One region of the Extibacter sp. GGCC_0201 genome, then DNA from elsewhere that is predicted to be linked to it. Evidence: predicted binding sites of a transcription regulator. Region 1 holds the regulator's gene; each other region holds the start of a gene.

The links. Region 1 encodes Rex, which represses fermentation and respiration genes when NADH is low (regulators of the CRP and FNR family bind a similar motif). Its sites were predicted from a motif close to ATTGTTAANTANTTAACAAT; they were not measured.
Region 2: the regulator Rex is predicted to act here: its motif matches at 2,910-2,929, upstream of rsxC (electron transport complex subunit RsxC).
Region 3: the regulator Rex is predicted to act here: its motif matches at 6,259-6,278, upstream of HJV72_RS00645 (complex I 24 kDa subunit family protein).
Region 4: the regulator Rex is predicted to act here: its motif matches at 5,044-5,063, upstream of HJV72_RS05175 (glycerol dehydrogenase).

The regions. Positions count from the first base shown of each region.
Region 1 covers NZ_JABFCH010000019.1:112-5,520, forward strand. Annotated here, with positions in the region: gene HJV72_RS12850 (ABC-F family ATP-binding cassette domain-containing protein) at 1-1,899, opposite strand, end outside; gene HJV72_RS12855 (redox-sensing transcriptional repressor Rex) at 2,054-2,704, shown strand; gene HJV72_RS12860 (NAD(P)H-hydrate dehydratase) at 2,827-4,326, shown strand; gene alr (alanine racemase) at 4,327-5,409, shown strand, end outside.
Region 2 covers NZ_JABFCH010000003.1:85,439-94,240, forward strand. Annotated here, with positions in the region: gene HJV72_RS02955 (RnfABCDGE type electron transport complex subunit G) at 1-510, opposite strand, end outside; gene HJV72_RS02960 (RnfABCDGE type electron transport complex subunit D) at 510-1,439, opposite strand; gene rsxC (electron transport complex subunit RsxC) at 1,488-2,807, opposite strand; gene rpsA (30S ribosomal protein S1) at 2,989-4,119, opposite strand; gene ispH (4-hydroxy-3-methylbut-2-enyl diphosphate reductase) at 4,100-4,957, opposite strand; gene cmk ((d)CMP kinase) at 4,976-5,632, opposite strand; gene HJV72_RS02985 (DUF305 domain-containing protein) at 5,870-6,577, shown strand; gene HJV72_RS02990 (NAD(P)/FAD-dependent oxidoreductase) at 6,589-7,821, opposite strand; gene HJV72_RS02995 (MurR/RpiR family transcriptional regulator) at 7,818-8,747, opposite strand.
Region 3 covers NZ_JABFCH010000001.1:135,844-144,645, reverse strand. Annotated here, with positions in the region: gene HJV72_RS00660 (polyribonucleotide nucleotidyltransferase) at 1-1,857, opposite strand, end outside; gene HJV72_RS00655 ([FeFe] hydrogenase, group A) at 2,124-3,806, opposite strand; gene nuoF (NADH-quinone oxidoreductase subunit NuoF) at 3,819-5,705, opposite strand; gene HJV72_RS00645 (complex I 24 kDa subunit family protein) at 5,708-6,181, opposite strand; gene HJV72_RS00640 (helix-turn-helix domain-containing protein) at 6,365-6,982, shown strand; gene HJV72_RS00635 (phosphatase PAP2 family protein) at 7,117-7,776, shown strand; gene rpsO (30S ribosomal protein S15) at 7,850-8,116, opposite strand; gene HJV72_RS00625 (Na/Pi cotransporter family protein) at 8,261-8,802, opposite strand, start outside.
Region 4 covers NZ_JABFCH010000005.1:136,470-145,271, forward strand. Annotated here, with positions in the region: gene HJV72_RS05155 (hypothetical protein) at 34-642, opposite strand; gene HJV72_RS05160 (coenzyme F420-0:L-glutamate ligase) at 694-1,890, opposite strand; gene HJV72_RS05165 (helix-turn-helix domain-containing protein) at 2,243-3,121, opposite strand; gene HJV72_RS05170 (HAD family hydrolase) at 3,268-3,915, opposite strand; gene HJV72_RS05175 (glycerol dehydrogenase) at 3,930-5,024, opposite strand; gene HJV72_RS05180 (NADH-dependent [FeFe] hydrogenase, group A6) at 5,195-6,937, opposite strand; gene nuoF (NADH-quinone oxidoreductase subunit NuoF) at 6,953-8,740, opposite strand; gene HJV72_RS05190 ((2Fe-2S) ferredoxin domain-containing protein) at 8,761-8,802, opposite strand, start outside.

The DNA.
Region 1 (5,409 bases):
TTTTATATACAATTCTTCGAGTTCTGTCTGAATGGAAGCTTTTTCTGCTGCCAGTTCCTGGCAGCGTACCGAATTGGTGTATACCTCTTCTTGTGTCATGAGCGTGTCTATCTCGGCGTCCCGTCCTTCCAGACTGCTGATGCGTTCCTCGGTCTTCTTGAGGTCATTCTGGCGTTTGCGCTCTTTTGCCTGGGCTTCTTTCTGCTCCTGCCAGCTCAGTTTAGATTCGGACACCTCTTCCGGTGCTGCCGATGGATCATCCGACTGCCCGGTTCTTGCATATACCGCGGTCAGTTCCTCTTTCTTCTCCAGATAATAATCATAATTGCCTATATAGTTGACGAAAGTCTGGTTGACCAGATCCAGAATCCTGGTGGCAGTCTCGTTGATGAAGTAACGGTCGTGTGACACATACAGCACAGTGCCGGTGTAATCGTTCAGAGCCTTTTCCAGGATTTCCTTGGAAGTGATGTCCAGATGGTTGGTCGGCTCGTCAAGGATGAGGAAATTCGCTTCCGAGAGCATGAGCTTGGCAAGCGATACGCGCCCCCTCTCACCGCCGCTCAGGTCGCCGATCAGCTTGAACACGTCGTCACCTGTGAACAGGAATGCTGCCAGCATATTGCGTATCTGCGTATTGGTGAGTTTCGGATAATCGTCGGAGATCTCAGCAAAAATGGTCTTCTCCATATGAAGCACATGGTGCTCCTGGTCATAATAGCCAATCTGTACATTCGTTCCAAGCGTAAAGGTTCCGCTGTCCGCGCCAATTACGTTGTTAAGTATCTTAAGCAGCGTCGTCTTGCCTGTACCATTATCACCTATGACAGCGACATGCTCCCCGCGCTTGATATCAAAGCTTATGTCGGAAAAAAGGTGCTGGGGAGGGAAAGATTTGCTCAGATGCTCAACGCTCAGCACGTCATTTCCGCTCACGCAGGAAGGCTCGAGGGAAAGATGTATCTCTGTGACGGCCTCCTGAGGCTTTTCCGCCGGCTGCATCTTGGCAAGCATCTTTTCCCTGCTTTCTGCCCGTTTGATGGATTTTTCCCGGTTGAAAGAGCGCAGCTTCTCGATGACCGCCTCCTGGTGCTTGATTTCCTGCTGCTGGTTCAGGTACTCTTTCAGCTTCGCGTCACGAATCATCTTCTTCTTTTCGGCATACTGGCTGTAATTGCCAAGGAAGACGGACAACGTCCCCAGTTCAATCTCAAGGACCTTCGTGACGACCCTGTTCAGGAAATACCGGTCATGGGAGACGATGAGTACCGCACCCTGGTAGTTTAAAAGATATGTTTCCAGCCACGCGATGGAATTGAGGTCAAGATGATTGGTAGGCTCATCCAGAAGAAGGATGTCGGGCTTCGTCAGCAGGAGCTTGCCAAGAGAAACCCTCGTTTTCTGCCCTCCGGATAGTGTGTCGACCTTTTTTGCAAAATCCGTCTCGTCAAATCCAAGCCCTTTGAGGACCCCGGTTATCTCGCTTTCGTAGGCATAGCCGTTGGCGCGCTCGAAGACGGCGGTGAGACGGTTATATGTATCCAGGCGCGCTTTTAAAGCATCTCCTTCGAGATGCTTCAATTCCAGCTCTATCGCGCGTATCTGGCGTTCCGTCTCTATGACGTCCGCCTTGGCTGTCTTTACTTCTTCGTAGATAGTGCTGCCGCCCGACATATCCTGATGCTGCGCGAGATAGCCGATCGTCCTGCCTTTCGTGAGGATGACGTCCCCGGAATCCGCCGGAAGTTCCCCCACTATCATCTTCAGTATGGTGGATTTCCCTGCGCCGTTCGGTCCCACGAGGGCGGCTTTTTCATAGTCCTCTATATGAAAAGAAGCGTCTTTTACGATGACATCTTCTCCAAATGCTTTATTCATTCCATGGCATGCTAGTATCATAACGTCCTCCTGCATCGTCCTGCATTGCTTTAAAAGCAGGCTCTGCTAACATTCATTATATCGAAAATAGGACAAAATACAACTAAAAGTTTGACTTTGAAGTGACAATTCTATATAATATTTTTTAGAACGTAACAGGAAGGTGAGTGGGCTAGTGGAAGAAAGAGAAATCTCTCAGGCAGTGATTCGGAGGCTGCCAAGATATTACAGATATTTGGGGGAACTGCTGGAAAACGGAGTTGAAAGAATATCATCCAATGATTTGAGCAAGAGAATGAAAGTTACAGCATCCCAGATTCGTCAGGACCTCAACAATTTTGGCGGGTTCGGACAACAGGGATATGGCTATAATGTAAAGTATCTATATACAGAAATCGGCAAGATTCTCGGCCTGGAAGAAAATCACAATATCGTCATCATCGGAGCCGGTAATCTGGGACAGGCGCTTGCGAATTACGCTGCATTCGAAAAACGGGGCTTTATCTTAAAAGGAATCTTTGATGTGAATCCCAGGTTAAACGGAGTATCAATCAGAGGCGTGCCGATTCGTATGATGGATGAGCTGAAAGATTTTGTCCAGAATAACAATGTCGAGATTGCCGTATTGACCATCCCGAAAGACAAGGCGATTGAAGTCGCGAATCTCCTGGTAGATAATGGGGTAAGGGCAATCTGGAATTTTGCACATACGGATCTGAACCTGCCGGACCATATTATCGTCGAAAATGTTCACCTTATCGAGAGTCTTATGAGGCTCTCCTATAACATAGGCCGTTATAACGAAGAACATAGCGATAAAAAATAAAGAAGTATAAAAACGTGTAATGATGGGCATGTGCAGAACAGGCTTGTCTTTACACGTTCTTTTATATACCGGAACTTTTCGCAGGCTAGAAAAGACCGGCAAAATAACAGGAGGTGAGAGGTATGAAATATCTGCTGAATGCATCCCAGATGAAGCGCGCAGATCAATATACGATTGAGCAGCTTCAGATTCCTCCATCAGATCTGATGGAACGTGCCGCGGCGGCATGCGTGGCCTACATGGAAGACAGCAGGTTGGACCTGTCGGAGGCATGTGTCGTATGCGGAACCGGCAATAACGGAGGAGACGGCTTTGCTATCGCAAGGATGCTTACGGAAAAAGGGCATACGGTCACAGCTGTCCTCGCAGGGGACGAAGGACAGTGTTCCCGGGAGACGAAGGAACAGATAAAGCGTCTGCGGCAGACGGGAACTGAGATTGCCACAGATTATGCAGAAGGCCGGTACAGCATCATCGTGGACGCATTGTTTGGCGTCGGACTAAACCGTACTCTCGAAGGGAGGTACAGGGAACTTGTTGAAGCCATGAACCGCTCAGAGGGATACCGGCTGGCGGTAGACATTCCGTCCGGCGTGTGTGCGGACAACGGCTCTGTCATGGGGACGGCTTTTAGGGCCGACGCTACAGTGACGTTCCAGGAGAGGAAGCTTGGACTTGAATTATATCCGGGAAAGGAATACGCGGGGCAAGTAGTGACTGCAGATATCGGTATAGATGCATCAGAGGTCAAAAAAGAGAGCGGTACGGCCTTTACATATGAAGAAAGCGATTACAAGCGCCTCCTTCCTAAGCGCAGGGCCGATTCCAACAAGGGGACATATGGGAAGGTGCTGATCATCGCAGGGAGCAAGGGCATGTCCGGGGCCGCTTTCCTGAACGCCAAGGCGGCCTATACAGTGGGAGCCGGACTGGTACAGATATATACGTCGGAGGATAACCGCGTCATACTGCAGACGCTTCTGCCGGAAGCGGTTATCAAGACATATGACTTTTACGATGAAGTCGAACTGCTCAAGCTGCTGAACCGGGCAGATGTAGTGAGCGTAGGTTCTGGAATCGGGACGAGTGACAAGTCGAGGAAGATACTCAGGACAGTGATGGAAAATGTAGAAGTGCCATGCGTGATAGATGCAGACGGGCTGAATCTGATTGCAGACCACAAGAAATATCTTGACCGGCTGCGCCATGAGAACTTTATCTTTACGCCGCATATGAAAGAAATGTCCCGTATGACAGGGAAGGACATCCCGGAGCTCAGATCACAGAGAATGCAGATTCTGCGGGACTTTGCAGAAGAGTACAGCGTCACCTGCGTGCTGAAAGACGCACGGACAGTCACCATGTCGGCGGGCAGGCAGCCGTACGTGAACCTGTCAGGCAATGCATCCATGGCGAAGGCAGGCTCCGGCGATGTGCTCGCAGGTGTGATAGCAGGCCTGCTGTCACAGGGGCTGGGACTCAGAGAAGCAGCGGAGCTTGGAACGTATCTGCACGGCCGGGCAGGGGAACTTGCATGTCTGGATAAAGGATGCTACAGCGTCATGGCATCTGATCTGATCGAGTATGCCGGCCGGGCAATGAAAGAACAGGAGGACAGATAGATGAAAGCATATAACAGAGTGTGTGCCAGGATAGACCTGGATGCGGTGGAATATAATATAGAGATGATGAGACGAAATGTCAGAGAAGGGGTTAAGATGCTCGGTGTCGTGAAGACGGACGGCTATGGACACGGAGCGGTGCAGATAGCAAAAATGCTCTCTCCGAAAGAGTATATGTGGGGATTCGCGGTCGCGACGCTTGACGAAGCTTTAGTACTGCGCCGCGCAGGAATTGAAAAGCCATTGCTCGTACTGGGCTGCATCTTTCCGGATCAACGGGAGGAAATGATAAAACACGACATCCGCATGACATTGTATACGGAAGAAATGGCCCGTGAGGTATCTGAACTTGCGGTCAAAATGGGAAAACAGGCATATATTCATATTAAGCTGGATACAGGGATGTCAAGACTTGGATTTATGATTGAAGAAGAGACGGCGGAAATAATCGAGCGTATAAGCAAGATGCCGAACCTGGCTTTGGAAGGAATGTACACACATTTTGCGAAAGCAGATGAGATAGATAAGTCTTTTACCGAAAAACAGATTAAAAACTACGTATGGATGAAAGAGACCCTTGCACAAAGAGGGGTAACATTCCAGTATTACCACTGTTCGAACAGTGCGGGAATCATCGATGTGCCGGAGGCGAACATGGATCTGGTCCGTGCCGGCATCTCTACCTATGGCCTGTATCCGTCTGAGGAAGTACACAAGGAAAATGTCCCGCTGAAACCGGCCATGGAGCTTATCAGCCATGTGGCACACGTGAAGTGGGTAGAGGCAGGTACCCCGGTGAGCTACGGCGGCACATATATTACAGACAGGAAGACTAGGATAGCAACGATACCGGTAGGGTATGGAGACGGATATCCAAGAAGCCTCTCCAATAAGGGATATGTCCTGATTCATGGGAAGAAGGCACCTATTCTCGGCCGCATATGCATGGACCAGTTCATGGTTGATGTGACGGAGATAGATGATGTGAAGTATGCAGACAAAGTGACACTGGTAGGAAATGACGGTGATGAGAAGCTTCCGGTAGAAGCCTTGAGCAGGCTTTCCGGAAGATTCAACTATGAA
Region 2 (8,802 bases), on a different contig from region 1:
GCTCAATGCATCGATAGGCTCGCCGTCACCGCCATCCTTGGACACGACGAATCTGTCTGTCTGTTTTCCTTCATACTGCTCATAGAATACAGGCTCCGTCGCTTTCATTCCAAGTCCCGCGGTCTCACTGATAGAAAGGATCGAGATACCGCTCACTGTCCCATCGCTGGTGATGCCGACCGTTATCTTGATATCACCGCCATAGCCTTCCTTGTCCGTCGCCGTGACGATATATCCGGCTTCTCCGCCCTTGACCTCACAGACTTCATCAATCTCAGCCTTCACGCCCAGATCTTTGATAGCCTTCTCGGCCGCTTTCGCATCCACATCTATCTCCTCAAAGTCGCTGGATGACGCTTCCGGGAACACTTCCTGCCATGCCTCTTTTTTCGCAGCGTCCTGAGCCTGGGCAATCGGCTCTTTTGTGATTTCATATACGAAACCAAGGCCGACTCCTGAGACAAGAGTAATCAATGTAAGGATAATTGCATTTTTAACAATTTTATTCATTATTTTTCTCCTCCTTTACCGAACGGTTTTGGAAGAGTAACCTTCTCAATCAACGGAACAAAAAGGTTACTGATGATAATCGCGTAAGAAACACCCTCTGCAGAGCCGCCGAACAGACGGAACAGCCCGGTCAGTATTCCAAGCAGAGCGCCGTATACGAGCTGCCCTTTCTTGGTGATTGGTGACGTGACATAATCGGTCGCCATGAACCATGCGCCGAGCATGAGGCCGCCGCCGCACAGATGGGCAGTAATGTACTGCACATCAAACAATCCGACATTTGCATTGCTGAATTGTCCGAATATGCCGATAAAGATTACAAATGTGACAATATATGTACCAGGAATACGAAGGTCGATTGCTCCAATCAGTATCAGGAAGATAGCCCCGATTATAATTGCAATCACGGAAGTCTCACCTATCGTCCCGGGTATCGTGCCGACAAGCATCTTCATGGAATCGACAGACTGGCCGTCTTTGAGCATCGCCAGCGGTGTCGGCCCCGTCACGCCGTCATAGATGTATGTAGTCATCTGCCCGGTAAAGGATATCAGCAGGAAACATCTTGCTCCAAGTGCAGGGTTCATGAAGTTCTGTCCGAGCCCTCCAAAGAGCTGCTTTACTACCAGGATACCGAACACGCTTCCGAGCGCCCCCATCCACCACGGAGCAGACGCAGGCATGTTAAGCCCGAGCAGAAGCCCTGTTACGACAGCACTGAAGTCATTGACCGTGACTTTCCTGTGCATTAACTTTTCGTAAATGTACTCTGTCAAGACTGCCGACACCGTCGTGCTCAAAAGCATGATAAACGCAGGCAGCCCGAAGTTCCATACGCCGAACGCTGACGCAGGCAGCAGAGCGATTGTCACACACAGCATAATATTGGCTGAAGTGACTCTGGAACGTATGTGTGGTGAAGATGACATTTTTATATTGTTCTCCACGTTAGTTCACCTCTTCCTCTCATTTCTAGTTTATTTTTTCTTGCGGTTAGCCATCGCAATTTTTCTCATAGAACCAATGGACTGCTTCAGCGGACGTTTTGCCGGACATACATAACTGCATGAACCGCATTCCATACACTCAAGCCCTTCCTGTTTCGTAAATGCCTCTTCATCGTGATGCTCCGCATAATCAGCCAGCCTTGAAGGAATCAGCCTGCTTGGACAGGCGTCCACGCAGCGGCCGCAGTTGATGCATGCAGTCGGTTCATACTTGGCAACCTCATCCTTTGTAAGGCAGAGTATCGATGAATTCGTCTTCGTAACCGGCACATCCAGCGTAAACATCGAGAATCCCATCATAGGTCCACCTGATATCACTTTCTCAGGCTCTTCCTTGAATCCGCCTGCCGCTTCAATAAGCTCAGCCTGGTTCGTACCGAACAGGACTTTAAAATTGCCCGGCTCGTTTACAGCATCTCCGCTCACGGTTACGACACGGTCAATCGACGGCCTGCCTTCGGCTACTGCCTGATAGATGTTGATCATCGTCTCCACATTATCCACCACGCATCCCGCGTCTGCCGGGAGCATAGCTGAATTGATGGCTCTCCCTGTCGTCGCATAGATGAGCTGACGCTCACCTCCCTGTGGGTACTTCGTCTTCAGCGCCATCACTTCCATCCTCGGCTCATCTTTAGTCAGCTCCCTGAGCTTCTCTATGCAATCCGGCTTATTGTCCTCCACGCCGAAGATTCCCTTCGCGTTATCAAACAGCTTAAGGACCATCTTCATGCCTCCGACAATCTTCTCCGGGGTTTCTATCATACGTCTGTAGTCCGCAGTTATGTAAGGCTCACATTCCGCGCAGTTTGCAATAATATAATCAATCTTGTCCGGCTCCTTCGGCGACAGCTTTACTCTTGTAGGGAATCCTGCACCTCCCATTCCGACGACTCCTGCTTCTCCGATTGCGTTTAATATGTCTTCTTTTGCCATCTCTTCCAGAGGCTTTGCAGGCTTATACACAACTTCTTCATACTCGCCGTCATTCTCAACCACGATACAATTCACCGTTGCTCCTGTCGGATTCAGATGCGGCTCTATCGCCTTGACTGTTCCGGACACAGAAGAATAGACCGGTGCGGACACAAATCCTCCGGCTTCCGCTATCTTCTGCCCTTTCAATACACGTTCACCCACCTCGACAATCGGACTGGCAGGCGCTCCGATATGTTGGGAAACCGGATAAACCAGATCACCTTTCGGATTTACTTCGACAATTGCCTTATCTTTCGCCAGGCTTTTGCCGTCATCCGGGTGTACGCCACCCTTAAATGTTAACAATGCCATCCCTTTTTTCCTTCCTTCCTATTTTCTCTTTATATACTATACAAGAAAATGCCCGCTTAATCCAGTGAATACAGGCAATTCTTTGTATATTTCCAAGAACATCTTGTCGAAATTTTAACATATAAAAGATAGAGACTATACAGTCTCTATCTCCTTATTTCGACATGGATCATATGCCGCATTATTCTTCAGTAGTCGTCTCCTCGTATGTCTCTGGCGCATCTTCCACAACTTCTTCTACACTTTCCTGTACTGGCGTGTCCGGTTCCAACGCTTTCATGCTGAGGCTGATCTTCTTTTCCGCCTCGTTCAAATCCACGATTTTGGCTGTAATCTCCTGTCCGACAGACAGTACATCCGACGGTTTGTCTACGTGCGCTCTGGATATCTGTGATACATGAAGCAGTGCATCCACGCCCGGCGCAAGTTCTACGAACGCACCAAAGTCAGTCATCCTGGCTACTCTTCCTGTAATACTCGTTCCGACCGCATAATCCTCAGATGCATTGGCCCATGGGTTTGTCTCCGGGAACTTAAGGCTCAGCGCAATCTTCGTATCGTTGATATCCTTAATCAATACCTTGACCGTATCTCCCACCTGGAATACTCTCTTCGGATTCTCTACGCGTCCCCATGACATCTCTGATATGTGAAGAAGCCCGTCAACACCGCCTAAATCGATAAACGCCCCGAAGTCTGTCACATTTTTAACAGTTCCTTCGACCGTATCGCCGATCTGAAGCTTCTCAAACAGCTCTTTCTGCTTTTCTGCCCTCGCAGCGACAAGAAGCTGTCTCCTGTCACCGATGACTCTGTTTCTTCTCGGATTGAATTCACTGATGACAAACTCAATCTCCTGATCCTGATATTTGCTTAAGTCTTTCTCATAAGTATCTGATACAAGGCTCGCAGGGATAAAGACTCTTGCCTCTTCAATTACGACACTTAAGCCGCCGCCGAGAATCTGTGCAACAGGCGCTTTCAGAACTTCTTTGTTCTCATAAGCCTCTTTCAGTCTTTCATTGCCTTTTTCGGCCGCCAGCCTCTTATATGTCAGCAGCACTTGACCTTCACCGTCATTTACCTTTAAGACTTTGGCCGTCATCTCATCGCCGACAGAAACCATAGTAGTAAGATCGACGTTCGGTTCATTCGTATACTCGCTTCTTGTTATGATGCCATCCGCCTTGTAACCTATATTCAAGATAATTTCATCCGGCTTCACATCGATGACCGTACCATCTACTACCTCACCGTTTCTGATTGTCTTAAAAGACTCGTCTAACATTTGTTCAAAAGTTAATTCCGACATTATTTTGAACCTCCTCAATTATTTTATTGGGCGTGGATGCCCCTGCTGTAATACCTACTGTTTCCACGGACCTTAATTGATTCATATCCAAATCGTCAAGTGTCTGTATATAGTACGTATCCTTACATGCATCGCTGCAGATTTCAAATAGCTTCTGAGTATTGGAACTGCGCCTGTCACCGATGACAAGCATCGCCTCTACTCTGTCTGCAATGTCCCGCGCTTCTTCCTGGCGCTCCTTGGTTGCATTGCAAATCGTATTTAAAACAATTATATCATACCCCTTTTTTACGATAATTTCAACTAAATCTTTGAATTTATTGTAATTAAATGTCGTCTGCGCCACAACGCAGATCCTGCACTCTCTTTCTTCTATAATAAAGTCTTCCGCTTCCTGTGCATTTTCGATGACCGTGACGTTATCTCCCGCCCATCCTCTGATGCCTTCCACCTCCGGGTGCGCGCTGTTTCCTATGATGACGATGTGCGCTCCTTTGCTGCTTTCTTCCGTTACTATATTATGGATCTTCTTCACAAAGGGACAGGTCGCGTCCACATAGGCAATTCCTTTTTGGTCAAGCCTGTCGCAGACCGACTTCGGCACGCCATGGGACCGGATGATTATGATTCCCTCATCGATGCGGTCCAGCTCTTCTTCCGTCTCCAGCACTTCCACGCCATGCCGCCTCATATCTTTGATGACTTCTTCGTTGTGGATGATGGGGCCATACGTATATATCTTCTCTCCTTTATGCAGCCGGATCTGTTCATACACCGTTTCCACCGCCCGCTTTACGCCAAAGCAGAAGCCTGCAGTTTTCGCCAGTTCTATTTTCATATGTTCCTTCCTCTTCTCTTAACGGCACAGTCGGATAATCGCCTCGACAACTTCCGGTATCGTCATGTCCGAGCTGTCGACGAGAACCGCATCTTCTGCCTGTTTGAGCGGTGCCGTCTCGCGCGTCATGTCGCGCCTGTCTCTCTCTTCTATGTCCGCGGCTATCTCGGAGTACACACAGCCGACGCCCTTCGCCTTCAGCTCCTCATAGCGCCGCTTCGCCCTCGTCTCCACACTCGCCGTAAGATACACCTTCACATCCGCATCCGGCAGCACACATGTCCCGATGTCTCTTCCGTCCATGACAACATCTTGCTCTGCCGCCAGATTACGCTGCAGCTTAAGCAGCTTCGTCCGCACTTCCGGCACGGCCGAGCTCACGGAAGCCATATTGCCTGCTTCTTCCGTACGAAGTCTGGACGTAATATTTTTCCCGTTCAGATATACCTGCTGTACCCCTTCTTCATACCGGATGGTCACATCCGCGTCTTCACATGCTTCTATAATATTTTCCCTGTTGGAAGGGTCAATCCCTCTGTCCAGAAAATGTACTGCCAGCCCCCGGTACAGTGCGCCGGTATCCACGTAGATATATCCCATCTTTTTCGCCACCAGCTTGGCTATCGTACTCTTTCCGGCGCCTGCCGGTCCGTCAATCGCTATGTTATATCCCATCTTAACTCCTCGCCTGTTCATACTTCCATTTTTATATGGGCTTTCCTATATACTATCCATCGGATTACTTATAAATATGATATGTCTGACCCAATGCATTCAGTATATCGTACTATCTTACGATGGACAAGTATTTTTTACGGATAGCCGCATGATCCGTTCCTTTCGTATACGGCTTTCATCCTATTCTACATACTTGCGGTATATTTGGGCATGTTAATCATATGGAGGTTGGTTATGAATAAAAAGACAATTTACTGGACAAGCGGTATTATCGCTATACTTATCATCATCCTGCTGATCGTCTGGGCCGCTTTCGGCAGAGACAGCAGCACGCGCTCGAACGACGACATCCCCCGGGGACCGGCCGCAGAGCAGGCCCTCTCCAGCTATCTGGAAGATCAGGACATCCTTATGGATAAAATGATGGAAGATATGGAGCATGTGCAGCCGTCCGGCAACGCTGCCCTGGACTTCCTGAACGGGATGATTCCCCATCATGAGGCCGCCGTATCGATGTCTGAAAGTTACCTGGAGTATGGTGGCGCGGATAAGGAGCTGAAAGAGCTGGCCAAATATATCGTCCGCATACAGAAGGAAGAGATTGCGCAGATGCAGTCCTACATTGATGAATTGGAAACAGACGGGACCGAGGATCCTGAGCAGGAACAGGCTTATCTCGAAGCATATGAGACGATGCTCTCTTCCCACCACTCTGCCCATTCCTCACACGGTACCTCTGCCAATGTAGAAGCCGCGTTCGCAGAAGGAATGATCATGCACCATCAGATGGCGGTAGAAATGGCACAGGCTGTCGTAGGTAACACGGACAGCGAAAAGGTGACCACGCTTGCAGAAAACATCATACAAGCACAACAGAATGAAATCACTCAGATACAGGAAATTATGAAAAGGCTGTCGGACGGCACACACAGCCATCACTAGCTGGTCTGGAGTTAAACAGGTATGCCTTTCCCCGCCGCATAGCCGGTGGACCAGGCAATCTGCAGATTAAAGCCGCCGGTCAGCGCATCCAGATCCAGCACCTCCCCGGCAAAATAAAGCCCCTTTACAAGCTTCGATTCCATCGTGCCCGGGTCGATTTCTTTCGTCCGGACGCCCCCCTTCGTGATGACCGCTTCCCGATAGTCACGAAGCCCGGTGAGCGTGACCGGCAGATGCTTTATGAGGGATACGAATCTGAGACGCTCTTCTTTCGTGATTACATTGACCTTCTTGTCAGGATCGATGCCGCTCAATCTTATCATTACCGGAATAAGCTTTGCAGGAAATAATCTTCCGACTGCATTTTTAAACTGCCGGTTCAGATTCTCTTCAAAGTCTCTGCACACACGCTGGTCCAGCTGCTCCTTTGACAGCGCCGGCTTCAGGTCTATCTGAAGCTGCAGTTCCCTGCCTTTAAGCTTCTTTCCCACATAGCTGCTGGCCGTAAGCATGAGCGGGCCGCTCACTCCATAGTGGGTGAACAGCATCTCCCCAAAGTCTTCATACAGCTTTTTCTTCCCGTCATAAATGGATGCGCTTACATTGCGCAGAGAAAGCCCCTGAAGCTCTCCTATCCATTCTTCTTTGCACTCCATCGGTACGAGGGACGGCATACATTCTGATACCGTATGCGCAAGACTTCTGGCAAACCGGAATCCGTCTCCGTCCGAACCGGTAGACTGGTATGACAGGCCGCCTGTCGCGACGATGCAGGCATCCCCTGCGGCTTTTGTCCCGTCTTCCAGCACAATCTCTTTAAAATGTCCTTCTTGCGCCTCTATATGCTTCACCGCCGTCCTGAGATGCACGTGTGCCCCAAGCCGCGCCAGTTCCCTCTCAAGTCCGCGGATGACGTCAGAGGAACGGTCAGAGGCCGGAAACACCCTGTCTCCTCTTTCCACCTTCGTCCTCACGCCGATCCTCTCAAAAAATGCTATCACATCTTGATTTGTACAGCCGTAAAAGCTGCTGTATAGGAACTTGGAATTACTTACGACCGCGTCAAACAGCCCGTCCATATCACAGGCATTCGTAATGTTGCATCTTCCCTTTCCCGTGATGAACAGCTTCTTTCCAGACCTGTCATTCTTCTCATATATGTGGACTTCATGCCCGTTTTCCGCGGCCGCGATACCTGCATACATGCCTGCCGCACCACCGCCTGCTATCAATACCTTGCTCATTGCTGTCCCTTGCCCATCTCCTCCGAACCATTCAGTTCCACTTTATTCTTTACCATATTCAGCTCGTCCTTGCTGTACACCTGATACTCGTCCCATATCTCTTCCAGCGTTTCAAGCGTCGTTATCACCTCGTTCTGCTTCTTCATGCAGAGGGCGACAACCAGGGCATTGACTACGCTTAAGGGGGCGACAAGCGAATCAACGATGGATGCCATATCGCTTCTTGCAATCAGATTGCAGGAAGAGTACAGGTTCATCGGAGAATGGATGCTGTCTGTCAGCGTAATCACCTTAGCCTTGCGGTTGCTGGCAAATTCCAGTGCCTTCAGCGTCCGCATGGAATACCTCGGAAAGCTGATGCCGATAATAACATCCTCTTCACTGATACGTATAAGCTGTTCGAATATCTCGCTGGAGCTGTTCGTGTTCACCGCTTTGACGTCAGGGCAGATCAGATTCAGATAAAAGCTCAGGAAACTGGCCAGCGGCGCACAGCTCCGTATACCGATGACATAGATACGCCTGGCATTCAATATCGTATCCACTGCCATCTCAAATGTCTCGTGGTCTATCGCCCCCATCGTCAGCTTTATCTTCTCAATATCTGACTGGAGCACCGTATTCAGTATCTCTCCCTGGCTGATTCTCCCATAGGTCACTTCCATCCTCTGGATAGAATTGAGCTTCGTACGCACCAGCTCCCCAAGCGCCTTCTGAAATCCCGGATATCCTTCATATCCAAGAGCAGTGGCAAACCGGACGACCGTGGACTCGCTGACGCCCACTTCTTCTCCCATCCTGGCCGCCGTGAGAAATGCGGCCTTGTCATATTCCTCACGGATGAATTCAGCCAGTTTCTTTTGGCCCTTGCTGAATTTCGCATATTTTTCATCTATCTTCTGCAACAGCTCATTTTTGCTTCCCATGTCACATATTCCTTTTCTCCAATATTTCGTAACAATTAATTATATACCAGTTTAC
Region 3 (8,802 bases), on a different contig from region 1:
GTCCGTGACGATGATTTCGACGAGCCTCTTCGCCTCAGCCATGCTGTCTGCCTCCACGCCGCAGATAGAGACTGCACCGTCATCCGTAATGTCAATCTTGACGCCTGTCTGCTCTATAATGGCATTGATTGTCTTACCGCGCTGGCCCACTACATCGCCTATCTTCTGCGGGTCGATCTGCATCTGGATAATCTTTGGCGCATATGGTCCGACCTCTGCTCTTGGTTCGGCAATCGTCTTATTCATCACTTCGTCCAGAATAAATGTTCTTGCTTTCTTCGTCGTCGTGATAGCTTCTTCGATTATCGGTCTTGTAAGGCCATGAATCTTGATGTCCATCTGGATGGCCGTGATACCCTTATGGGTTCCCGCAACCTTGAAGTCCATGTCGCCGAAAAAGTCCTCCAGCCCCTGGATATCGGTCAATACGAGATAGTCATCATCCGTATCCCCTGTCACAAGGCCTGCTGAGATGCCTGCAACTGCAGCCTTGATCGGGACGCCTGCAGCCATGAGGGACATCGAAGATGCACAGATGCTTGCCTGGGACGTGGAACCGTTCGATTCAAACGTCTCCGATACTGTACGGATTGCGTATGGGAATTCTGTCTCGCTCGGCAGCACAGGTATGAGTGCTCTCTCTGCCAGCGCCCCATGGCCGATTTCACGGCGTCCGGGTCCCCTTGACGGTCTTGTCTCTCCGACGGAGTAAGACGGGAAATTATAATGATGCATATATCTCTTGGATGTCTCTGCCTCATCCAGCCCGTCCAGCCTCTGCGCTTCCGCCAGCGGTGCCAGCGTCGTGACCGTGCAGATCTGCGTCTGTCCGCGTGTGAACATGGCAGAGCCATGCACTCTCGGAATCAGGTCGGTCTCTGCCGCCAGCGGCCTTATCTCATCGATGGCCCTGCCGTCGGGACGCTTGTGGTCTTTTAAAATCATCTTGCGGACCGTCTTCTTCTGATACTGGTATACTGCTTCACCGAGCACTTCCAGCCACTCTTCCTTGTCTGCAAATGCCGCTTCTAACTTATCTGTAATGACACGGATATTTTCCTCACGTGTCTGCTTGTCATCTGTAAATACTGCCTCTTCCATCTCCTGCGGCGGAACAAGTTCCTTTATCGCATCGAACAGCTCTTCCGGAACCGCGCAGCTTTCATACGTATGCTTCGGCTTTCCGCACTCAGCTACGATGGTGTCTATAAAAGCGATTACTTTCTGGTTCAGCTCATGTGCCGCAAAGATGGCTTCAATCATCTTGTCTTCCGGGACTTCATTGGCACCGGCTTCGATCATGATTACCTTATCTTTCGTGGACGCCACGGTGAGCGCCATGTCGGAAGCCTCTTTCTGGGCAGCGGTCGGGTTGAATACGAGCTCGCCTTCCACAAGTCCTACCTGTGTCGTAGATATCGGCCCGTCAAACGGAATATCCGAAATCGTCGTAGCGATCGCCGCACCGATCATGGCAGTCAGCTCCGGGCTGCAGTCCTGATCCACTGACATGACAAGGTTCTCAAGCGTCACGTCATTACGGTAATCCTTCGGAAATAACGGACGCATCGGCCTGTCGATGACACGGCAGGTAAGCACCGCATTTTCAGAAGCTTTTCCCTCTCTCTTGTTAAATCCTCCAGGAATCTTTCCTACGGAATATAATCTCTCATTGTATTCTACGCTTAACGGGAAGAAGTCAATCCCCTCCCTCGGCTTCTCAGAAGCCGTTGCCGTACAGAGTACCGTCGTGTCTCCGTAGTGCATGAACACTGCCCCGTTGGCCTGCTTCGCAACCCTGTCCACATCAACGCGGAGTGTCCTTCCGGCCAGTTCCATCTCAAATTTCTTATACATATCGTTCTCCTTCTGTCTCAAACATTTCTGTGTGACAGGAGACGCCGAAACTACTGAAAAACATACTTTCAGTCAAAAATATACTTTTCAGTGGTCTCGGATCTGTCAATCCTGTCCACAATCTATGATATTATATCACACTTGCTGTAATTACGCTACCGCTTTTTCTCTTTTCCGCAAATCAACTTTATCCAACTTTATTCTTTATTCGTGAAGCAAGGCAGGGCCTCCGGTCTCCGGCGCCCTGCCCGTCAATCTTGCACTTCTTATCTTTCGTTGTGGAGCAGCTTATGCTCTTTCCCTTTCAGCAGCCCGCTGTAGAGCGTCTGAATGATAGGGTTTTCGTTGGACAGCTTGATCTGTGCCACCGTGTCTATCTTATACAGCGCTTCCAGCCTTGCCTTCTTCGTCCGCGCCCCTATCGGCACCGGCTGTCCTCCGCCGGTGATACAGCCGCGCCTGCATGCCATGACTTCCACGAAGTCATAATATAATTCGCCGGACTGAATCTTGCCCATCACCTCGTCGGCACACTTGAGCCCGTTTACGACCGCAATCTTCACTTCCCGCTCTCCGAGTGCCACCGTTGCCTCTTTGATGCCCTCTATCCCCCGCACTCCGGTAAAGCTGATATCTTCAAGATCCTCCTGCCTGCTGCTTCCGACGAGCCTGCGCAGGACGGCCTCCGTCACGCCGCCGGTCACACCGAAGATAGCGCCCGCGCCCGAGGACAGCCCAAATGGCATATCCAGCGCCTCGGATGGCATCTGGGCAAGGTCGATTCCCGCCTCTTTTATCATACGCGTCACTTCTGTCGTCGTAAGGACATAGTCCACATCCTGCTCTCCGTCCGTGCTATGTTCCGGGCGCCGTATCTCAGCCTTCTTTGCCGTACAAGGCATGATGGATACGACGACGGTCTTCCTCTTCTCCTCTTTGTCCATGCGTGCTTCTTCTTTCAGCACGGCACCAAACATCTGCTGCGGAGAGCGGCACGTCGATATATGCTCCCGCAGGCCGGGATACTTGTTCTCGCAGAACTTCACCCATCCCGGACAGCAGGAAGTGAACAGAGGCAGGTTATCGCCTGACTCGAGACGCTCCAGCAATTCCTCAGACTCTTCCATCACGGTTAGGTCGGCCCCGAAGTTCGTGTCGTATATCTCGTCAAATCCCATACGCCGAAGCGCCGCCGCCAGTTTACCAAGCGAGTTCTCTCCCTTCGGTATGCCGAATTTGTCACCGACCGCAACGCGGACGGCAGGTGCTATCTGCACGATGACACGGGTATCCTTATCGGCAACCGCCTCCCACACCGGTCGTATGTTCTGCTTGATCGTGATAGCGCCGGTCGGGCAGACGGCCCTGCACTGTCCGCAGCCTACGCAATCCGTTTTCGCCAAGTCCTTATTGAAGGCCGGCATCACCTGCATCCTGGCTCCCCGGAACGCGAAGTCCAATACGCCAAGTCCCTGTATCTCATCACATGTACGGACACAGTCGCCGCAGAGGATGCATTTGTTCGGGTCACGTACGATGCAGTCCGAACTTTCATCCAGCGGAAGCTGTGGCTTGTTGTTCTCAAATCTGACATAGCTTACGCCGAGCTGCTGCGCCAGCTTCTGCAGCGTACAGACGCCGTTCTTGCGGCATGTCGTACAGTCTCTGCAGTGGGATGCAAGCAGCAGTTCCAGAATCATCTTCCGGTGATGCTGGAGCCTTGGGGTGTTCGTGTATATCACCATCCCCTCCCTCGGAGTCTCGGAGCAGGAGGCGAACACCTTCCCTCTGTCATCTTCCACCACGCACATCCTGCACGCGCCGTAGGTCGACAGTTCCGAATGATAGCAGAACGTAGGAAGATCGATTCCGGACTTCCGGATGACAGACAGTACATTCTTTTCATCATCGAACGCCACCTTCCGGTTGTTGATTGTCATATATTTCATGTCTCTTTCCTCCTATGCTTCTATATGGATTGCACCGAACGCACACGCACTCTCGCATGCGCCGCACTTGATACATCTCGAATCGTCGATGATATACGGCTCTTTGATCTTGCCGCTGATGGCCCCAACCGGACAGTTTCTGGCGCATTTGGAACATCCCTTGCACCGCTGTGGGCTGATGACAAATCTACGCAGAGCCGTACATGTATGGGATACGCACTTTTTTTCCGCCACATGCTCCATGTATTCCTCGCGGAACAGCTTAAGCGTGCTCATGACCGGCAGCGCCGCGCTCTTCCCAAGTCCACAGAGCGCCGTCTCGGTAATGGTCCTGGCAAGCTCGTCAAGGGTATCCAGATCCTCTTCCCTGCCGTTGCCCTGTACGATGCGTTCCAGTATTTCCAGCATCCGCTTCGTGCCCTCCCGGCACGGTACGCATTTGCCGCAGCTTTCGTTCTGGGTAAAGTTCATGAAGAAGCGTGCGACCTCTACCATGCATGTGTGATCATCCATGACGACAAGGCCTCCGGAACCTATCATGGCTCCCATCTTCTTCAGCGAGTCAAAATCCAGATTGACATCAAGATGCTGCGTAATCAGACAGCCGCCGGAAGGACCGCCTATCTGCACTGCCTTGAAGCCCCCGTCACCTTTGATGCCGCCACCGATATCAAAGATGACCTCACGCAGCGTCGTTCCCATCGGTACTTCGATAAGGCCCGTATTCTTTACGCTTCCTGTCAGGGCAAATGCCTTCGTTCCTGGACTGTTCTTTGGTCCGATCGTCTTGTACCAGTCCGCCCCTCTGCTTATGATCATAGGTACATTGGCAAAGGTCTCCACATTGTTCAGTACGGTCGGCTTGGCAAACAGCCCCTGTTCCACCGTGCGGGGAGGCTTTACCCTCGGCATGCCCCGGCTGCCCTCGATTGAGGCCGTAAGGGCGCTTCCCTCGCCGCACACGAATGCACCCGCACCCCGGTTGATATGGAGCCGGAAAGAGAAGCCGGAGCCAAGGATGTCTTCCCCGAGCAGCCCCCGCTCTTCTGCCTGCCTGATGGCAAGCTTCAGTCGGCTGATCGCAAGCGGGTACTCCGCCCGCACATAGATATATCCTTCCTGTGCGCCTACCGCGTATGCCGCAATCATCATACCCTCTATCATCTTGTGCGGGTCGCCTTCCATGATGCTTCTGTCCATGAACGCGCCAGGATCCCCCTCATCGCCGTTACAGACGACATACCTCGTCTTCTCCTTCTGTCTGGCCACCTGGCTCCACTTATATCCGGTCTGGAAGCCGCCGCCTCCCCTCCCTCTTAAGTTAGAGTCAAGTATCTCCTGCACCACTTCTTCCGGCCTCATGTCGAAGAGGACCTTGCCGAGCGCCTCGTATCCTCCGTGTGCTATGTATTCTTCGATGTGCTCCGCGTCGATATGTCCGCAGTGTTCCAGGACGAGCCTTGTCTGCCTCTTATAGAACGGTATCTCTTCCTGCCGCTGGTACTCTATGCCGTCTTGTTTATAGAGCAGATGCCGGATGACATCACCGTTCCTTATGGTCCTTTCAAAAATCGCTTCGCAGTCGTCCACAGACACTTTCGTATACAGTATCCCCATCGGCTCGATCCGCATGAGCGGACCCATCTCGCAGAATCCGTGGCAGCCGCTCTTTTTGATGCCTATGCCGTTCTCTCCATGGGCTATCTCAGGTCCGAACTCGACCTCCACGTCCGGGCATTCCCGCGCAAGGCTGCACATCTTGTCATATATTTCACCGGAACCGCCGGCCAGGCATCCGGTACCTGCACAAATCAGTATCCTGCACTTGCTCTGTGCGATGGCCGTCTTCGCAGTCTCCCTGACTTGTTGCAGCTTCTCTACATTTTCTATCTTCTGCATCTTTACGCTCCTCTCAATTCATGAATCAATTCCGCAGCCGCATCCGGCGTCATGGCCGGATATACCTTGTCATTTACCGTCAGCACCGGCGCCAGCCCACAGGCTCCAAGACAGGATACGGTCTCCAGCGTAAACAGCATGTCGTCCGTTGTCACTTTCTCTTTGGACAGCCCAAGCTCACTGTAGAGCCGCTCAAGAATCGGGATAGATTTTCTGACGTGACAGGCCGTCCCGTCACATACTTTAATGACATATTTTCCCTTTGGCTCGAATGAGAAATTCTCGTAGAATGTCGCCACGCTGTAGGCTTTCGCCTCTGTAATGCCGAGCTTATCCGCCACATAGCTCAAAAGTTCCGGAGGCAGATAACGGTATTCGCTCTGTATATCCTGGATAATAGGAATGAGCGACGCATGGCCTGAGCCGTGTGAGGCAATCACTTCATCCGCCTTGTCATAATAATGTTGTTCTAACATGTCATCCTCCTCTATTGGTTAATTTTTTATCAATCTGAGCTTATTATATTGAATAATTGTATAAATTGCAATAGAATTTTGTTATTTATTTAACAAAATATGCAGTTGATATTCTCTGCCCGGACAGGCATAATAGATGAAGTAAATCTGAATATCTGTCAGGCAAGTCTATGGAGGTCGCGAATGGAATTTAACGAAAAGCTGCAGCAGCTCAGAAAACAGAATAATATGACACAGGAACAGCTTGCAATAAAGCTGTATGTGTCAAGGACGGCAGTGTCAAAATGGGAAAGCGGGAAAGGCTGGCCGAATATCGAATCTCTGAAATGTATTTCCCGGGTCTTTTCCGTCTCTATCGATGAACTTCTATCGAGTGATGAGCTCATAACGATTGCCGAGTCGGAAAACCGTTCCGGCTTCCGAAAAATGTACCGGTATCTCTTTGGAATCATTGACGCCGCAGCAGTGGCCTTTATCGTTCTGCCGTTGTATGGACAGCCACGTGGTTCCCATATCTACGCAGTGGACCTGATGTCTTACACTGGTCAGACGAAGTATAATCTCCTGATATACTGGTCCGTATTTCTGGCCTTTATCATACTGGGGAGCGCTGAGCTTCTGCTCACCCGCCTGGAGAAAGAGGCCGCAGCCGGTATCGTATGCCGATGTTCTGCCGTGTTGGGCGGACTGGCCGTCTGCCTTTTTGCTGCGGCTAGGGAACCCTACGTGACGGTACTCTTGTTTTTCTTCTTTGCTTCAAAGGTCTTCCTGTTGGTAAGACAGGTGCCGGAAAAGCCCTGACACGGAACGTGTCGGGGCCCTTCTTTGATGTGACGGCCCGTTTCTTGTCCGTCACGGCATGTGTGTCCATAATGAAGATACAGCCGCTCGGCAGCTGTAATACTACAAAAGCATGCAAAGGAGACAAGTCTATCATGAAAAGAAAAAAGACAAAAATTCATCTTACCATGGCATCCATCCTCTTACTGACGTTCGCAATCTTTACCGTCCTTGTGAGAGTAGTGGATGTCAGGCCAGTGGGCCCGCAGCACACCCGTGTGGGCTTCGCCACCGTCAACCTATATGTGTCAGAGCTTACAGGTATCAATATGCTCTGGTACGACATCACCGACTGGCTCGGTGTCGCCGTAATCGCTGCTGCTCTTGGATTTTCGTTCCTTGGTCTGTACCAGCTCGTCAAAAGAAGAAGCATCAAAAAGGTAGACCCAGGGCTTTTGCTTCTCGGCGTATTTTACATTCTGGTCATCGCTATCTATATATTGTTCGAGTTAGTAGTTGTCAATTACAGGCCTGTCATTCTGTCTCAAAATCTGGAGCCGTCTTACCCGTCCTCCCATACGATGGCAGCCGTCTGCATCATGGCGACGGCGATGGTGCAGTACCGGCATCTGTTGTGTGGAAAAAGGCTGCTGCTCATCCTGCTGGATATATGGAGTGTCCTCATTATCGTGGTGACGGTAGTCGGACGGCTCTTATCCGGCGTCCACTGGCTTACAGATATCGTGGGCGGCCTTCTGCTCTCTTCTGCTCTCGTCATGCTGTATATCTCCGTGCTGGAATCTGTCAGCTCCTGAGGCGAATAAGAATCAAATAAAGGCGCCCTCCTCACGGAGAGCGCCCTGTAAACAGCACTTCATCGAAACCCGGTTATTTTCTCAATCCAAGTCTCTCAATCAAAGAACGGTATCTTGTGATATCTTTGTTCTTCAAGTAAGCAAGCAGACCTCTTCTCTGCCCTACCATCTTAAGAAGCCCTCTTCTTGAATGGTGGTCCTTAGGATTTGCTTTAAAATGATCTGTAAGATCATTGATTCTTGCCGTCAGGATGGCAATCTGTACTTCCGGAGAGCCTGTGTCTCCCTCACCTCTGCCATATTCGGCAATAATCTGTTCTTTCTGCTCTTTAGAAACCATTTGTTCTTCCTCCTATATTCTATATTGCACCGCCTGGCATTAAGCAATGGCTGGAGTCATCCAATTACCGAACACCGGCTGTTCATACCCATGTAGTATACCATAGAGAGACATGGAAGTAAAGCCGTATTTTCTCACATGGCTTTAATCTTCTTCGTCATCCTCCTCATTATCTTCTGGCTCCAGGATCGCAAACGCGATATTGGTGGCATGGTCCGCCACACGTTCCAGCCCGGATATCGTATCAGAAAATATCATGCCCGCCTCCGGCGTACATTTATTCTTCGTCAGCCGCTTTACGTGGGAGCGTTGCAGCTTCTTCTCCCTGTCGTCAATCTCATCTTCCAGATCCAGTATCTCCTGCATGTGCTCCTGGTTGCGGTTCGTAAACATATCCAGCGAATATTCCAGAATCTCTACGACCATGGCAGTCATGTCGTGGAGCTGCTTTTTCGCCTTATCGCTGAATTCCACTCCGTCGGCGATACGCATCCTTGCGGAATCGACGAAATTCTCTGCATGGTCCCCGATGCGTTCGATATCGTTCACCACATGGAACAGGCCCCCGATGAGCTTGGCATCTGCAAGGGGCAGTTCTATCTCATTGACGCGCACGAGATAATCCGTAATCTTCTTGTTCAGGAAATCAATATATTTTTCCCTGCCATATACCGTATTGATTTCTT
Region 4 (8,802 bases), on a different contig from region 1:
CTCACATTCATCATTATTGTAGCCTTTTGCTTTCTATTCTTTTGTAAAACCATAATAGGTTCCTGTCGTCATATTGGCGATATCCAGGTAGCCGCCATCCTGGAGCATGAACCCATAATAAGATATTTCCTTCTCCTCTTTAAGCTGCTCCGCACCGTCCAGCATAAAAGAACGGTTCCTCGCCGTCATGCATACCAGATTATCCAGAGAATACTCTTCATTGCTGTCAAATACGCGCTGCATCTCCGCCTCCGTGACGCCGTAATCTTTCAGATCTACGGTCAGATACTTCAGGGCGCCTTCTCCTATATAGAATTCATATGTACCGGCGTAATAATTATCATCCGTGACAGTCCTGTCCTGATACCATGCGTAATTCTCCTCATCAGCAAATGTCATCCAAGAACCGTCACGCGCTGTCCAGGACGTTCCGGATATGACAGAATTGTCGGCTTTTTCGGCTTTTGCATCTTTATCTTCTGTTTCCTTTTCCTCTTTTACTTCTACCTCAGAATCATTCCCTTTTCCCTCTGAGGAATTATGTCCGGTTGTACCCGTTCCGCCTTCTTCGGAGTCTTTACCGCAGGCTGCAAGAGACAGACACATCATCAGTATGCATAGAACGACAGCTAATCTTTTCATCCGGCTTCTCCCCTACCTTTTCTTGTACTAAAACCTCATATCCTTCAGGGGCTATGACGTATAGTTGTCAAAATATCCCTGAACGAGGATTACCGGTGTCCCCTTATCTCCTGAACCGCTTGTCAGGTCGCACAGCGAGCCAATCAGGTCCGTCAGCCGTCTCGGCGTCGTACCCTGTGCCGCCATGTCTCCGACCAGGTCCTCCTTCTTCTCCTTAATCCGCTCTGATATGGCATCCTTCAGCGCCTGCCCGGACAAATCCTTGAAATCATTGTCCGCCAGATATTTGAGCTTCACTTCGTTCGGTGTCCCTTCCAGCCCCTCAGTATTGGCGACAGATACGCACGGATCTGCCAGCTCCCATATCTTTCCGACAGGGTCTTTGAAAGCCCCGTCTCCATATACCATGACTTCTACATGCTTTCCTGTCTTATCAAGAATCTGCTTCTGTATATCCAGAACAAGTTCCATACATCTGCCCGTCCTCGGAAAGAGCTTTACCGCCTCTTCCGTAGATTTATTGGATCCGAGCAGCCCATAATCTTCATTACAACCGCTTCCATCCACCGGAGCCGTCAGGATATCATCCATGCCGCACACAACTTCCGCGCCATTTTCTTTCAGGATTCTCTTCGTCCTCTCCCTGCTGTGGATATCGCAGTTCAATACTTTCTTCGTATATGCGAGAATCTCTTTTGGATGGTTTGCAAATATAACCTCGGCCTCCGCCCCTTCGCTCTTTATCAGGTCACTGTAGTAACGGACATAATCCACCCCGGTAAAGGGATGGATGTTCTCTCCGAACAGCTCCCTGTAGCGCTTTACATCAAGTACGTCGCTATATGGATTGATACCCGCCTTGTCAAGCTGGTCCAGTGATACGAGCTCATTACCAACCTCATCGCTTGGATAGCTGAGCATAAGCACAATTTTTTTGGCCCCGCGGGCAATCCCTTTCAGACAGATGGAAAAACGGTTCCTGGACAGTATCGGAAAGATGACTCCTACCGTACCGCCTCCAAGCTTATTTTCTACATCCTGCGCAATTGCGTCTACAGAAGCGTAGTTGCCGTGCGCTCTCGCAACGACAGACTCTGTAACCGCGACCACGTCTCTGTCGTGCACGGCGAAGCCTTCGCTTTCCGCGGCGCCCAGAACGTTCTCTACTATAATATGTGCAAGGTCGTCCCCTTCCCGAATGATGGGACAGCGGATTCCCCTTGATACAGTACCAACTCTTCTTTCCATACCAGTTTTCTCCTTACTTTGTTTTCTACATCTTTTTTTATTGTACCTTATTTTCTTTTCCCGCTCAATACCACATTTTCAACATTCCCCGCTTTTTCGACATTTCCTGACAAAGAACAGGCAGGTATCTATTATACCGATTTAATATAGAATCCGACGCATAATTGATAACAGAAGGCTTCAGATATCAAATAGCTGTAGATGTGACAGTCAGCAAAGCTCTGCTCATCCGAATCATAAAAAACGTATGCAAAGAAAGAAGGAACATTGAAATCAATGTCCCCCTTGTCACTCTGCCGTTTGGCATCCGCACTCTGAGTTATGCCGCCATCCTCCAAAAGATATAAGACAGCTACTTCCTCTCCCTCACCAGCAGCGTGCTCACGATGCCGCACAAGATTCCTCCGACCGGAAACGCGACCCATGATACGTTCCATGCATTGGCAAGAAACCCTCCAAGCAGAAATACGATAGCGGCAGCCATCATGATGGTACCGCAGATCCTGCCTATCAGCTTCTTGTCTTTGCCCGGCACATTTTCATCATTATAGTCATTTACGCTGTACTTCTTTTTCTGCATACCTGCATACACGAGCAATGAAGCCGCTGCCGTGACGATGAGCATGAACACGCCATGCACGGCCTCCTCATTGAACCGGGGCGGCAAGGCTACGCCGTCCATGCCAAGCTCAAAGATGAATCCGCAAAAGAGAAGCCCAATTCCAGCCGCACACATGGTTATGTACCGCTTTTGAAACGCATCCGTTTCTTTGTCCGTATAAACGTTTCCTACGACCGGGTATTTTTTCGTGAATGCGCTGTGCTTCATACCTTGGACGACAAATATAAGCACGGCAGCTACGACAAAAAACATAAAGAGCATATCGCAGAACTTTTCTGCCACATATACCCCTGACAACAGTTCATACACCGCCGTTCCGAACAGCAGGAGCCCCACCCCTGATGTGACTGCCCTGCTGTATTCATTCATATGCTTATCGTATTCCTCATGTTCTTCCACATATGAAGCTCTTGCATCCCCCTGCACGAGCACATCCATGCTGCACTGGAACAGTTCGCTCAACTGGAGCAGCTTATCCATCTCAGGAAAGCTCCCTCCCGACTCCCACTTTGATACCGACTGCCTCGACACTTGAAGCTGCTCTGCTATCTGTTCCTGCGTATATCCTTTTTTCCACCTCATAAATTGTAAATTCTCCGCAAAACCCATTTTGAATTCCTCCTTCAGTTTTTATGGATTTATCATACGATTGCATGGTGTAAACCTCCAGCAATTTCATGTTGCGTTTGCGTAGTTCTGCCGCAACTAGCGTTTGCGTCCTCGGTTTTACGGGGTTTTCACTGTTTTCTTTCAATTCAGGACAGAAACTTTTTAATGTCTCCAACATTTTCTGCAATATAATCCGCACCAGCTTCTTCAAGCTCTTCACGGCTCCCGTATCCATATAACACGCCCATGACATCGACACCTGTCTTGTGTGCGCCGATGACATCGTGTTTCCTGTCCCCTATCATGAGCACTCTGGACAAATCACGAATGCCGCGGCTATTGAGAGCATACGCAATCACTTCCGCTTTCTTTACCCTTTTCTCATCCATCGTTGCCCCGGCGATAAAAGCAAAATACCTGTCCAGGCGGAAGTGCTCCAGTATCTGCCTGGCAAATGCCTCCGGCTTCGACGTCGCTATAATCAGCTCCATTCCGCGCTCCACCAAAGCAGCCAGCAACTCTTCCATGCCTTCATACACTACATTCTCAAATATTCCTCTCTCCGTGAAATATTCGCGGTAATACTCGATTCCAAGGAGGGCGTCTTCCTCGGAGAATTGGTAGAATTGCTGAAATGATTCCGATAGCGGAGGCCCGATAAATTTGTACAGCACTCTTCTGTCGTCTTCTATTATGCCGAATTTTTTCAAAGCGTGCATGACGGAATTTGTAATACCGATACCCGGATCTGTGACCGTTCCATCCAGGTCAAATAAAATATATTTGTAATCCATCAGATTCACCTCTGTTATTGTGCGTAATTTCTGCCTATGGCATCGGCTGCCATAATTGCCGCATATACATCTTCCGGCGTCACGGCAAATGGCATATTGCCGAGTGTGTCTCCTTCTGCGGCGGCAAGTTCTGCCACTTCCATAATCTGCTCTGCCTTTACTTCTTTGATTCCGAGCTGTGCAAGCGTCGTCGGCAGTCCGACCGCGTTGCAGAAGTCAACTACATCCTCTATCTCCCTGGAGTCCGCATTCTCAAGCACGAGCTGTACGAGTGTGCCGAACGCCACTTTCTCCCCGTGGTACATGGCATGGGTCTCCTCTATTGCAGTCAGACCGTTATGTATGGCATGGGCCCCGGCAAGACCGCCGCTTTCAAACCCAATTCCGGATAAGTATGTGTTCGCTTCAATGACATGTTCCACTGCTTTCGTACATACATTTTCCGTCACTGCCAGCGCGGCACTGACTCCATTCTCCAGAAGCGTCTCATAACAGAGTCTGGCGAGTGCCATCGCTGCCAGCGTACTCCTGCCTCCTACGCAGTTTACCGCAGACGACTGACTGCACGCTCTTGCCTCGAAGTATGTTGCAAGGGCATCTCCCATTCCGGCCACGAGAAGTCTGGTGGGTGCTTTGCTTACCACTTCCGTATCTACAAGTACTGCGTTAGGGCTGGCCGGAAGGAACAGATACTTGTCAAACACACCTTCGTCCGAATAAATGACCGAGAGTGCACTGCAAGGCGCGTCGGTAGACGCAATGGTCGGCACGATGATAACCGCTTTATCCATATAATGCGCGACCGCCTTGGCCGTGTCATGTATCTTTCCGCCCCCGACACCGGCAATCATATCGCACTCTGCCTCCTTCGCCGCCTCCATAACGCGGTTGATTTCGTTCATGCTGCACTCTCTATTAAAGGATTCATACACGGTCTCCACTCCTGTGCCGTCCATTCCAGCCTGTATAGACGGCTCTACTCGTTTCCTTCCGGATACGCTCGTGAGGATGAATAACCTGCTTCCATAGTTGGACGCATATGTGCAGAGGTTTTTCAGCTCCCCTTTTCCCTGAATATATCTGCTTGGACTTCCAATAATCTGTGCCATGTCATGTACCTCCGTTTGTATTGTTATTTTTTTAACACGTCTTAATTATACAATACCTGGACCCTTTGTCAATATCTCCACATATATATCTGCTTTCCGTCTGGAAAAAAGGATGCCCCGGCCTCTCACGGCCTGCAGGGCATCCTCTGTAATCTGAACTTTTATATCCGCTAATTGACGGAACGTTTTACATAGCTTGTATGTAATGTCTCATGTGCCTTATGGCTTCCTGGTTCACCAAGATATTCCTCATAAAGCTTCTTGATGGCCGGATTCTCATGTGACTTGCGGATTGGTTTGGCCGCGTCGTTGTTATACAATACACTTGCTCGGATTCCTCTTACATCCGTGAAGTTACGCACATCGCCGGATACCTGTGGCTGTCCGCCTCCGTTTACACATCCGCCCGGACATCCCATGATTTCAATAAAGTGATAATCCGCTTCACCTGACTTCACCTTGTCGAGAAGTGTCCTGGCGTTGCCAAGTCCGGATGCGACAGCTACTTTCACATCCATGCCTGCCACGTTGTAAGATGCCTCTTTTACACCTTCCGTGCCACGGACATCCGTGAAGTCCAGGTTCGCAAGCTCTTCGCCTGTGAGGACTTCAACCGCCGTACGAAGCGCAGCTTCCATAACACCGCCGGTAGCGCCGAAGATGACGGCTGCACCTGTGGATTCTCCCATCGGGTCGTCGAACTTCTCATCCGGCAGCATCGTAAATTCAATGCCGCTGCGTTTGATCAGCCTTGCCAGCTCCCTTGTCGTGATGGCGATATCCACATCCGGAACTCCGGCAGCATCCTGGTCATCACGCCCGATTTCGAACTTCTTGGCCGTACATGGCATCACGCTGACAGATACGATCTTCTTCGGATCGATGCCTTCTTTTTCAGCAAAGTATGTCTTCAGCATGGCGCCGAACATCTGCTGCGGCGACTTACAGCTTGACAGATGTTCTGTCATATCTGGGAAGTAATGCTCGCAATACTTGATCCATCCCGGTGAACAGGAGGTGATAAGCGGCAGCACTCCGCCGTTCTTGACCCTGTCTAGAAGCTCCGTGGCTTCTTCCATAATCGTAAGGTCGGCTGCCCAGTCCGTATCAAATACCTTGTCAAAACCGACTCTCCTTAACGCTGCTGCCATCTTGCCTTCTACATCCGTCCCCATCGGGTAGCCGAATTCTTCGCCAAGTCCAGCGCGGACAGAAGGAGCGGTCTGCACGACCACGTATTTATCCGGGTCGGCAATCGCATCCAGAATCTGCTGCGTGTAGTCCTTCTCATACAGCGCGCCGGTAGGACAGACTGCGATACACTGTCCGCAAGATACGCAGCTCGTATCTCCAAGTCCCATCTCGAAGGCAGAGCCGATCATCGTGTCAAATCCACGGTTATTTGCGCCGATAACACCGATTCCCTGGGTCTTCTCACATGTTGCAACACAGCGGCGGCAAAGGATACATTTATTATTGTCACGTACCATATGGGCCGCAGTTTCATCCAGTTCATAGTGTGTCGTCTCACCCTCGTAATAGTGGGCATCATCCACGCCATACTCCTTGCACAGCTGCTGCAGCTCACAGTCACCGCTTCGTACGCATGACAGGCACTGCTGGTCATGGTTGGACAGCAGAAGCTGAAGCGTCCTCCTTCTGGATGCAATGAGCTGAGGCGTGTTCGTATATACTTCCATCCCTTCATTGATCGGGTGTACACACGCCGCAACAAGGTTTCTTGCTCCCTTTACCTCTACGATACACATCCGGCAGGCTCCGATTTCGTTGATCTCCTTCAGGAAACACAGCGTCGGAATCTTGATTCCTGCCAGCCGGGCCGCTTCAAGGATAGTAGAACCGGCAGGAGCGGATACGTCGAGTCCATTAATTTTAAGATTAATATTTTCCATATTCTCCATCCTCCATTACTCTTTGTAAATAGCACCGAAACGGCATTTTTCCATACATGCTCCACACTTGACACATTTATCCTGGTTGATGACGTGCGGTTCTTTGACCGCTCCGCTGATTGCATCATTCGGGCATGTTCTTGCACATAACGTACATCCTTTGCACTTGTCGGCGTCAATCTTGTAAGAGAGAAGCGCCTTACAGACACCGGCCGGACACTTCTTGTCTACGATATGCGCCACATATTCATCTCTGAAGTAGCGCATCGTTGACAGTACCGGGTTCGGTGCCGTCTGTCCAAGAGCACAAAGAGAGTTGGATTTCAGATGGGCCGCCAGCTCTTCCAGCTTATCCAGGTCATCCATCGTTCCCTGTCCGTTCGTAATCTTCTCCAGTATCTCAAGCATACGTCTTGTACCTACGCGGCAAGGGGTACATTTGCCACACGACTCATCCACCGTAAATTCCAGGAAGAATTTGGCGATGTCGACCATACAGTTATCTTCATCCATGACAATCAGCCCGCCGGATCCCATCATAGAACCGATGGCGATAAGGTTGTCATAATCAATCGGTACATCAAAGTGCTCTGCCGGGATACATCCGCCGGACGGCCCGCCTGTCTGTGCTGCCTTGAACTTCTTACCGTTCGGGATGCCGCCGCCAATCTCTTCTACGATTTCACGAAGCGTCGTTCCCATCGGAATCTCTACAAGGCCCGTATTATTGACTTTACCGCCCAGGGCGAATACCTTCGTCCCCTTGGACTTCTCTGTTCCCATGGAAGAGAACCATTCCGCTCCGTTGAGGATGATCTGCGGTATGTTGGCCAGCGTCTCGACGTTGTTCAGAATCGTAGGCTTCTGGAACAGGCCCTTAAGTGCCGGGAACGGCGGACGCGGACGCGGTTCGCCTCTGTTTCCTTCGATGGAAGTCATGAGTGCCGTCTCCTCGCCACAGACGAAAGCTCCGGCTCCAAGCCTGATATCAATATCAAAATCAAATCCCGTATCAAAAATATTCTTGCCTAACAGGCCGTATTCTCTTGCCTGGTTAATAGCGATATTCAGACGCTCAACGGCAATCGGATATTCTGCACGCACATAGATATAGCCCTGTGAAGCGCCAATCGCATATCCGGCGATAGCCATCGCCTCCAGTACGACGTGAGGGTCGCCTTCCAGTACGGAACGGTCCATGAACGCTCCCGGGTCACCTTCGTCGGCATTACAGCAGACATATTTCTGGTCAGCCGCATTGGCGGCCGCGAACTTCCACTTCAGACCTGTCGGGAAACCGGCTCCGCCACGCCCGCGAAGGCCGCTGTCCAAGATAATCTGGATGACTTCTTCCGGCTTCATGCTTGTAAGCACGGTGCCCAGTGCCTCATATCCGCGTGTTCCTATGTATTCTTCTATATTCTCAGGATTGATGACACCGCAGTTACGCAGCGCAACCCTGTGCTGCTTCTTATAGAAGTTCGTCTCCTGCAATGGCAGGATCTCTTCGTTCTTTACTGTCTCATCATAGAGAAGCCGGGTAACAACCCTTCCTTTTAACAGATGTTCTGATACGATTTCCGGGATATCTTCTTCTTTGACCATCGCATAGAAAGAACCTTCCGGATAGACAATCATAATCGGGCCGAGGGCGCATAGTCCGAAACATCCGGTCTTCACTACGCCGACTTCTTCTTCCAGCCCGTTCCTTTTGATTTCCGCTTCCAGCCTTTCCCTGATCTTCTGGCTGCCTGAGGAAGTACATCCGGTTCCACCACAAACCAATACGTGTGAACGATACATAATTCGTATACCTCCCTTTTCTATTTTTGTACAGCGCCTAATGTATATTTCGCGACTACCTG